DNA from 2 places in the Agrobacterium sp. genome. Region 1 is predicted to be linked to the other one. Evidence: riboswitches for the same ligand, from Rfam matches in the RefSeq annotation. Region 1 holds a riboswitch; the other holds the start of a gene.

Region 1 (4,209 bases):
CGCCCGGCCGCACGCGGATCAGTTCGACATCGGGTTCCATGTCCAGGGGATCGAGATCATCGAAATTGGAAATATGCGGCAGGATCGGCACGGCAATGCGGATCTTCGCGCCAGGTTTCCGCTCAGCCGGGCCGGAAAGCCCGAGAGCATCCTCCGCCGGCAATTGTGCGGCGTCGGCAAAATGCGGCAGAAGCCCGATGGAGGCCCAGCCGGTCTTTTCCGCAATTATCCGCATGCCGTCCGAAAACAGGGCCGGATCACCGCGAAAGCGGTTGACGATAAAACCTTCGATCATCGCCGCGTCTTCAGCTTCGAGCACGGCTTTGGTACCGACGAGGCTGGCGATGACGCCGCCCCGGTCGATATCGCCGATCAGGATCACAGGCGCGTCCGCAGCTCTCGCAAATCCCATATTGGCGATGTCATTGGCACGCAGGTTGATTTCGGACGCGCTGCCCGCCCCTTCCACCAGCACCAGATCGGCCTGCTGTTTCAGGAGCTCGAAGCTTTCCAGCACGCGCGGCATCAGTCCGGCCTTCATGTGCTGGTAATCGGCCGCTTTGGCATTGCCGGCGATCTTGCCCTGCACGACCACCTGTGCGCCGGTTTCGCTCTGCGGCTTCAGGAGCACCGGGTTCATGTGCACGGAAAGCGGCACGCCCGCCGCCCGCGCCTGCAGCGCCTGCGCGCGGCCGATCTCGCCGCCATCGGCGGTCACGGCCGCATTGTTCGACATGTTCTGCGGCTTGAACGGCATGACGGACAGGCCGCGCCTGACGAAGGCCCGTGCAAGGCCGGCCACCATCAGCGATTTGCCGACATCCGAGCCGGTTCCCTGAAACATCAGCACGCGTGCAGCCATGTCAGAATTCTATCCCCGCCTGCGCCTTCACGCCCGCCTTGAAATGATGTTTGACGAGGGTCATTTCCGTCACCATGTCGGCGGCGTCGATGAGCGGTTGCTTGGCGTTGCGGCCGGTAACGATGACATGCAGATCGGGCCTGCGGCTGGAAAGCGTTTCCACCACCTCCTCCAGCGGCAGGTAATCGTAGCGGAGTGCGATGTTCAGCTCATCGAGGATCAGCAGGCCGATGGTTTCGTCGGCCATCAGGATCTTGGCTTCTTCCCAGGCCTTTGCCGCCGCTGCGACATCGCGTTTCAGATCCTGCGTGTCCCAGGTGAAACCCTCGCCCATGGTGCGCCAGACGACCTTGTCGCCGAACAAGGTCAGCGCCTGCTGTTCGCCCGTCGACCATGCCCCCTTGATGAATTGCACCACGCCGACCCTGCGTCCGGTGCCGAGCATGCGCAGGGCAAGGCCGAAAGCGGCGGTGGATTTGCCCTTGCCCGGGCCGGTATTAATCATCAGCAGACCCTTTTCAATGGTCTTTTCCGCAACTTCGGCATCCTGCACCGTCTTGCGGTTGACCATTTTCTGCCGGTGGCGTTCGGCCTCGCTGTCGCTGATGTCGCGTGTCATTGCATTTTCCTTTTCATCCAGCCGTGCGGGATCCAGTGCCCCCGACATTCGGAGCGGCGACTATACCCAATTTGCCGCACCCGGCAATGTGCCGCCGCAGGGCCCGCAGCATTGACCCTCACGCCCGTTCAGCCTAAGGGTAACGGACTGACGGTCTTTTCCCGGCAACGGGAAAAGCTAAGAGGGAACACGGTTCCAACCCGATTACCGGGTCATTCCGTGGCTGCCCCCGCAACTGTAAGCGGTAAGCCCGCACCGTAAAGCCACTGGACCCTTGAAGATGGTTCGGGAAGGCGGTGTCAGGGTGTAAAGCCGCGAGCCAGGAGACCTGCCGTTTCAGGAAAAACGTCTGCCGGGCGGGGTGCTCCGGTCAGTCGGTTAGATCGAACATCCGGTTTGCGCCTGTCCGCATGCCGTTTTCGACATCCGCACCCCGAGATTTTTTGCAAGGCGCGGGAAACGATACGGTTTGGATATTTCAGCGACATCTTCTTCTACGAGTGGAAACATGCAGGACGAAACGGCGTCCGGCGTGACCGTCTTCATTTGCAGAAGCTGCCGCGATGAAGCCGACGCCAATGCCGAACCGCGCCCCGGTTCGCGTCTCGCCGATGCCGTCATGGCAAAGGCGGAGGAAACGGGTGTCACCGTTCGTTCCGTCAACTGTCTTGCCAATTGCAAGCGCGGCCTCAGCGCCGTGCTGTGCAGCGCCAATGGCTGGTCCTATGTATTCGGCGGGCTGACGACCGGTGATGCGGAAGATTTGCTGACCGGCGCGCGGCTGTTGGCTGCCGCCCCCGATGGCCTGATGCCCTGGCGCGGCCGCCCCGAACCATTAAAGCGCGGCATGGTGGCGCGCATTCCCCCATTCGATTTTACCGAGGAGAGATCATGAGCACCCTTCTGGACCGCGTTCCCTGCACCATCGTTACCGGTTTTCTGGGGGCCGGCAAAACCACGCTGCTGCGCGGTCTTCTCGAAAAGCTTGACGGCAAGCGGCTGGCGATCATCGTCAATGAATTCGGCGATATCGGCATCGATGGCGAGATTCTGAAAGGCTGCGGCATTGAAAGCTGCCCGGAAGAAAACATCGTCGAACTGGCCAATGGCTGCATCTGCTGTACGGTGGCGGATGATTTCCAGCCCGCCATCGAACAGATTCTGAGCCGCCAGCCGAAGGTGGAGCATATCCTCATCGAGACCTCGGGCCTTGCCTTGCCGAAGCCCTTGGTGCAGGCCTTCCAGTGGCCGGCCATCAAGAGCCGCGTGACGGTGGATGCCGTCGTGGCCGTGGTGGATGGCGCTGCCCTCGCCGAAGGACAGGTGGCGCATGACATGGAAGCGCTCGCCGCTCAGCGGGCCAATGACGAGGCGCTCGATCATGATGACCCGGTCGAAGAGGTTTTCGAGGATCAGGTCGCCTGCGCCGATCTTATTGTGCTGACCAAGGCCGATCTTCTTGACGATGCCGGCCTGGACAAGGCCAAGGCGCATATTCTCGAACATCTGCCGAAGGCAGCAAAGATCGTCGTGGCCTCCAATGGCGCTATCGATCCCGCCGTGCTGATCGGTCTTGGCCTTGCGGTGGAAGAGGATATCGAAAACCGCCGCACCCACCATGATGGCGAGTTTGACCACGAGCATGACGATTTCGACAGCTTCGTCATCGACTTGCCGGCCGTCACCGACCCGGAAGCGCTGGCTATCCGTATCGCCGAGACGGCTGCTGCGGAAAATGTCCTGCGGATCAAGGGCTTCATCGAAGTTTCCGCAAAGCCGATGCGCTTGCAGGTGCAGGCTGTCGGCAGCCGCGTCAACCACTATTACGACCGGCCCTGGGCCGCGGGTGAAGAACGCCGCAGCCGCCTCGTCGTCATCGGCGAAAAGGGCCTCAATCGCGAAAAGATCGAGCAGATGCTGGCCGCCTGACGATGCATATTCTCGCCACCACATCCTCGTCTCTGGACGACCTGATAGAGCCGGTTGATCTCAACCAGCCCCGGTCGGATGTGGTGATGCTGTCTTTTTCGGCCAGCGATCTGGCCGGGCTGGAGCAGGCCTGGCGGCGAACCGAGAGTACACCACCCTCCCTGTCCGCCGACAACCTGTCCGAGCTTCGGCACCCAATGTCGGTCGATCTGTGGATTGAAAAGACGGCGGAACACGCCAAGGTTATTCTTATCCGGATTCTCGGCGGTGCAGAACGCTGGCGCTACGGTGTCGATCAGCTTTCCATTCTGGCGCGCAGGCGCGGGATAAGGCTGCTGCTCCTGCCGGGAGAATGCAGCGACCGAGATGAAAAGCTTGAAGCGGCATCAACCGTCGATCGGCGGATCTTGGCCTCTGCCCTCTCCTTCTTCCGCGAGGGTGGGCAGGAGAATATGGGCCGGCTTGCCGGTGGTCTTACCTCCCTTGCAAATGGTGAGACATGGCCGGATATCGAGGCTGAACCGCTGCCGAAAGCCGGTTTCTACCGACCCGGCAGGGGCGTCGTGGATCGGGCGGAAGCCTGCGAGGGTTTCCCCGCCGGTGCGCCCCTTTTGCCGATCCTCTTTTACCGCTCCATGCTTCTGGCGGCAGATGCTGCTCCCGTGGATGCGCTCTTCGAAGCGCTTTCGCAGCGCGGTTTTGCACCTTTGCCGATTTTTGTCAGCGGCCTGAAGGATGGAGAGGCGATCCGTTTCCTCAAAACGGTGCTGCCAGATCTCAAACCCGCCGCCATCATTGC
Region 2 (4,209 bases), on a different contig from region 1:
TCGGCGGCGCCATGGGTTCGCTCGCTGCCATCTCCAAGGGCGAGAAGCCCTTTGATGCTGATGTGGTCAAGGCTGCGGTGACGACCATCGGCACCAATGCCAAGGCTTTCCCGGACCAGTTCCCCGCCGGCACCGAAACCGGCAGCGCGGCTGCTCCCGCCATCTGGGAAAATTTCGAGGACTTCAAGGCCAAGGCCGCCAAGCTTGGCACGGATGCGGACATCGTTCTCGCCAATCTCCCCGGCGATCAGGCGGGCGTTGCCACCGCCATGAAGACGCTCGGCGCCGATTGCGGCACCTGCCACCAGACCTACCGTCTGAAGAAATAATCGAATGATTCTGGAAACGCCGCTTCCCGGCGGCGTTTTCTCACGCTCGAAAGGCATCTGACCGGGTCAGGTGAGAATGGGGAGAGGGGTATGTCCTCCATCTGGACGAAACTCGCTGGCGGGGCCGTGGTCGCGGCGATTGCCGGCTACGGCATATTCGCCTGGGTCACCGCGCCGGAACGTCAGGCGCCAAGCCATTGGGTCAGCCTTGGCGAACCGGATCTGGCCAATGGCGAAACGCTGTTCTGGGCGGGCGGCTGTGCAAGCTGTCATGCCGCACCCGATGCGAAGGGTGAGGCGCTGTTGACGCTTGCGGGCGGGCAGGCGCTGAAAAGCCCCTTCGGCACCTTTCATGTGCCCAATATTTCTTCCGATCCGCAGCATGGTATCGGCGGCTGGACGCTGGCGGAATTCGGCGATGCGATGACGCGTGGTGTGGGCAGGAACGGTGAGCACCTTTACCCGTCCTTTCCCTACGCCTCCTATGCCCGCATGACGCAGAAGGACATCAACGATCTCTTCGGTTATCTGAAAGCCCTGCCGGCCAGCCAGAACGATGCGCCGGATCACGAACTGCCGTTCCCGTTCAACCTGCGCATGGCGCTGGGCGGCTGGAAGTTCCTTTATTTCGACCCCTCCGCACCGCCGCGGGTCGAGCTTGCCAATGCCAATGCCGAATTGCTGCGCGGTCAATATCTGGTGGAAGGGCCGGGCCATTGCGGCGAGTGCCATACGCCGCGCAATGCGCTCGGCGGTTTCCTTGCCGATAAGTGGCTGGCCGGCGGCCCCAATCCGGAAGGCGAAGGCCGCATTCCTGACATCACCCCCGGCTCGCAAAGCATCGGAAGCTGGGCCAAGGCCGATATTGCCAGCTATCTGGAAACCGGCTTCACCCCGGAATTCGACAGCGTCGGCGGTTCCATGGTCAAGGTGCAGCAGAACATGGCGCATCTGACGGCGGATGACCGCGATGCGATCGCCGCCTATCTGAAGGCCATTCCGGCGCGGTAGGGTGCCCCTGGGCGCATGCGCGCCCATTGACTCCCGCCGCCACCCATCGGATAACAATCCTGTGATGGTTCCTTCCGGGCGTTCCGGAAGGTGAAAAGGGAACACGATAGGGAGAAATCCTCATTCGTGGCTGCCCCCGCAACTGTGAGCGGAGAGCCTGAAACGAAGTGCCACTGGCAAGCCATTTTCCGGGAACCGAGGTTTCCAGGGAGGGCGATGCCGGGAAGGTGTTTCAGGTTTTGACCCGTAAGCCAGGAGACCTGCCATCACGGAAATGTCCATGCCGGCGGGGTGTCCGGAAGAGCGGAATTTCAGGGTGGCGAGATCAATGCCTCCCTGTGTCAGTCTCGTATCCCCGTGGTGAAGTGTATCGCATGCGGTCTTGCGGCTCCCGCCGTTCGGCCGTGTCTAAAGGCGCGGGGTCGCGCCGGGAGAGGGGTCACCATGTCCATCCAGCAGAATACGGCCAATTCAGCCGTTTCCGCAAAAACGGGCAGCTTCGCGCAATCGCTGACGGCGATCGTGCTTGGCCTGTTCGTTGTCGGTTTTGTCGGCTTTTCCCATGTGGAAGCCGTTCACAATGCCGCGCATGACACGCGTCATGCCAATGCCTTCCCCTGCCATTGAGGGGAAACGGCATGTCATCTTTTCGCAATATCGTCTTTACCGCGGTTCTCGTCGGCATTCTCGGTGGTTTCGCCGTGTCTGCCATGCAGGCTTTCGGCACCACGCCGCTCATCCTTCAGGCGGAAACCTATGAGAGCGCCGGTGGCGAGGCGCCTCACAGCCATGATGCGACGGCGCCCGGTGCTGCGGTTCCCGCCCATGAGCACAATGACGAGGCCTGGGCTCCGGCCGATGGCTTCGAGCGCACCGCCTATACCGTTGCCGCCAATGTCCTGACCGCCATCGGTTATGCGCTTGTTCTGACCGGCCTTATTTCGCTGCGTGGCACGAATGGCGGCTGGCGCGAAGGCCTTCTCTGGGGCGTTGCCGGTTTTACCGCCGTCATGCTGGCCCCGATGATCGGCCTGCCGCCGGAACTGCCGGGCAGCCCGGCCGCCGCACTTGAGGCGCGGCAGATCTGGTGGCTTTCCACGGTTGCCGCAACCGCGGGCGGCATAGCGCTGATCGCATTCCGCCGCGAACCCTGGGCCATCGTTCTGGCGCTGGTGTTGATCGTCGCACCGCATGTGGTGGGCGCACCCCTGCCGCCGGAAGGTGAACATGCGCTGGCGCCGCTGCCGCTGGAGCGTCAGTTCATCGTCGCCGCCACCATCACGAGCTTCGTTTTCTGGGCTTTGCTCGGAACATTGAGCGCGTTTTTCCTGAAGCGCTTCCAGCAGGCGTAAATCCATGCAGGACGCAGCGGAATGGAGTGAGGAACTCGATGCGCTGCGTTTTGCCGTTCCCGGTCACGGCGCTTTCTGCGCCGTGCACCGCCTTGCCTTCAAGGCGGTGCTGGGGCCGAGCCCTACAGAAGAGGCGGCTCTTGCCTTTTTCCACGACCATGAAGCCGCCTTTGTGGCGGCGGCACTTGCCAAGATAAAACGTGCAAATTCACCTGCCGGCCGTAGCCTGCATTTGAACAGCCGCGATATTCGCCGGGCGATTGCCGGGGAGGGCGGCGATCACGCAGCACGTGTTTGCCGGGTGCTGGATCAGCGATAATCATCGCTGTTCTCACCTCCGTCATCCCGGCCTCGAGCCGGGATCCAGCCAGCCCAAGTCCTTGGGCTGAGAGGAGTCTTTCCGCCGCGCAGACGCGCGTCGGCTGGATTCCGGCCCAAGGCGGGAATGACGGGGAGTAGAGGGAGTGCAAACAACCGAGACGGCTGCGCCTCAGCGATGCTCCGCCGCAAAAACCTGAAGTTCCGCCTCGGCTTCCGGACCAAAGAGGCCGAGGTGTTTCAGGATTTCCACCGCAAAACTCACCGGCGCGCTGCCGGCGGCCGTGATGATGCCGCGATCGCTGACTGCTTTCGGCTGGTCGCGATAAAGCGCCTCGCCGCTATAGACGGGATAGGCCCTGTGCGATGCCAGCGAATTGCCGGTATGGGCGACATCGTTCAGAACGCCCGTGCCGCCGAGCGCGCTCGCCGCCGCACAGATGCCGGCCACCAGCCGGTCCCTGTCGCGAAACCGGTGCACCAGCCCGCCAAGATCGACAGCCGTTCCCTTTTCCCAGCTGAGACCGCCGGGAATGACAAGCGCATCGATGCCAACAGGATCAAGCGCGTCATAGGATGTGTCAGGCGTTACATTCAGCCCGCCCATGGACGTTACCGGCCGGCCATCAGGCGTGGCATAGATGATTTCGACGCCGAGATAGCCGCGCGCTGCGGCAGCAAGCAGCGCCGGTTCCCAGTCAGCAAAATCCTGCGCGAGCGCAATGGCGATCCGTGTCATGGTCGTCTCCGTTGATGCCAATCAGGCAATTGACTGCATGTAGCGCATGCCGGTAACCGGCCGGGGCGCGAAATCCATGTTTTCGTAGAAGCGATGCGCCGCGACATTGCCTGTTGTGGCGCTGACGGAAAGATAGTCGCAGCCGAGACGCTTGGCGATATCGCGGGCGCGGGAAACCAGATGCTGACCGGTGCCATGGCCGCGATGGCCGTCACGCACGAAGAGATGATGCAGCTCAAGCCCGCGCCGGCCTTCCTGCGCCCTGTAGAGCGGCAGAAGCAGGGCGTAACCGATCAGCGCGCCATCGGCTTCGGCCACGAGGCCATGCACCCAGGGCAGCGGGCCGAACAGGTCGCGTTCCAGTTTCGCCGGCGTGATCGCCGCCGCATCGCCGTGGTAGGAGGCAAGCAGCGTGATCATCTCGTTGAGTTCGGGCAAGTCCGTCTTGCGTGCGCCACGA

What was found. Region 1 has a riboswitch for cobalamin ahead of AC5I5B_RS19785 (DUF1636 family protein). Riboswitches for the same ligand answer to the same signal wherever they lie in the genome.
Region 2: another riboswitch for cobalamin. It lies ahead of AC5I5B_RS15595 (CbtB domain-containing protein); the one in region 1 lies ahead of AC5I5B_RS19785 (DUF1636 family protein).

What each region holds. Positions count from the first base shown of each region.
Region 1 is NZ_JCABZP010000016.1:86,443-90,651, forward strand. Features, by position in the region: gene AC5I5B_RS19775 (cobyric acid synthase) at 1-862, opposite strand, end outside; gene cobO (cob(I)yrinic acid a,c-diamide adenosyltransferase) at 864-1,481, opposite strand; cobalamin riboswitch at 1,616-1,831, shown strand; gene AC5I5B_RS19785 (DUF1636 family protein) at 1,990-2,376, shown strand; gene cobW (cobalamin biosynthesis protein CobW) at 2,373-3,410, shown strand; gene cobN (cobaltochelatase subunit CobN) at 3,413-4,209, shown strand, end outside.
Region 2 is NZ_JCABZP010000014.1:792,279-796,487, forward strand. Features, by position in the region: gene AC5I5B_RS15585 (c-type cytochrome) at 1-329, shown strand, start outside; gene AC5I5B_RS15590 (c-type cytochrome) at 420-1,340, shown strand; cobalamin riboswitch at 1,389-1,622, shown strand; gene AC5I5B_RS15595 (CbtB domain-containing protein) at 1,785-1,967, shown strand; gene AC5I5B_RS15600 (CbtA family protein) at 1,979-2,692, shown strand; gene AC5I5B_RS15605 (hypothetical protein) at 2,697-3,011, shown strand; gene AC5I5B_RS15610 (type 1 glutamine amidotransferase family protein) at 3,183-3,749, opposite strand; gene AC5I5B_RS15615 (GNAT family N-acetyltransferase) at 3,771-4,209, opposite strand, start outside.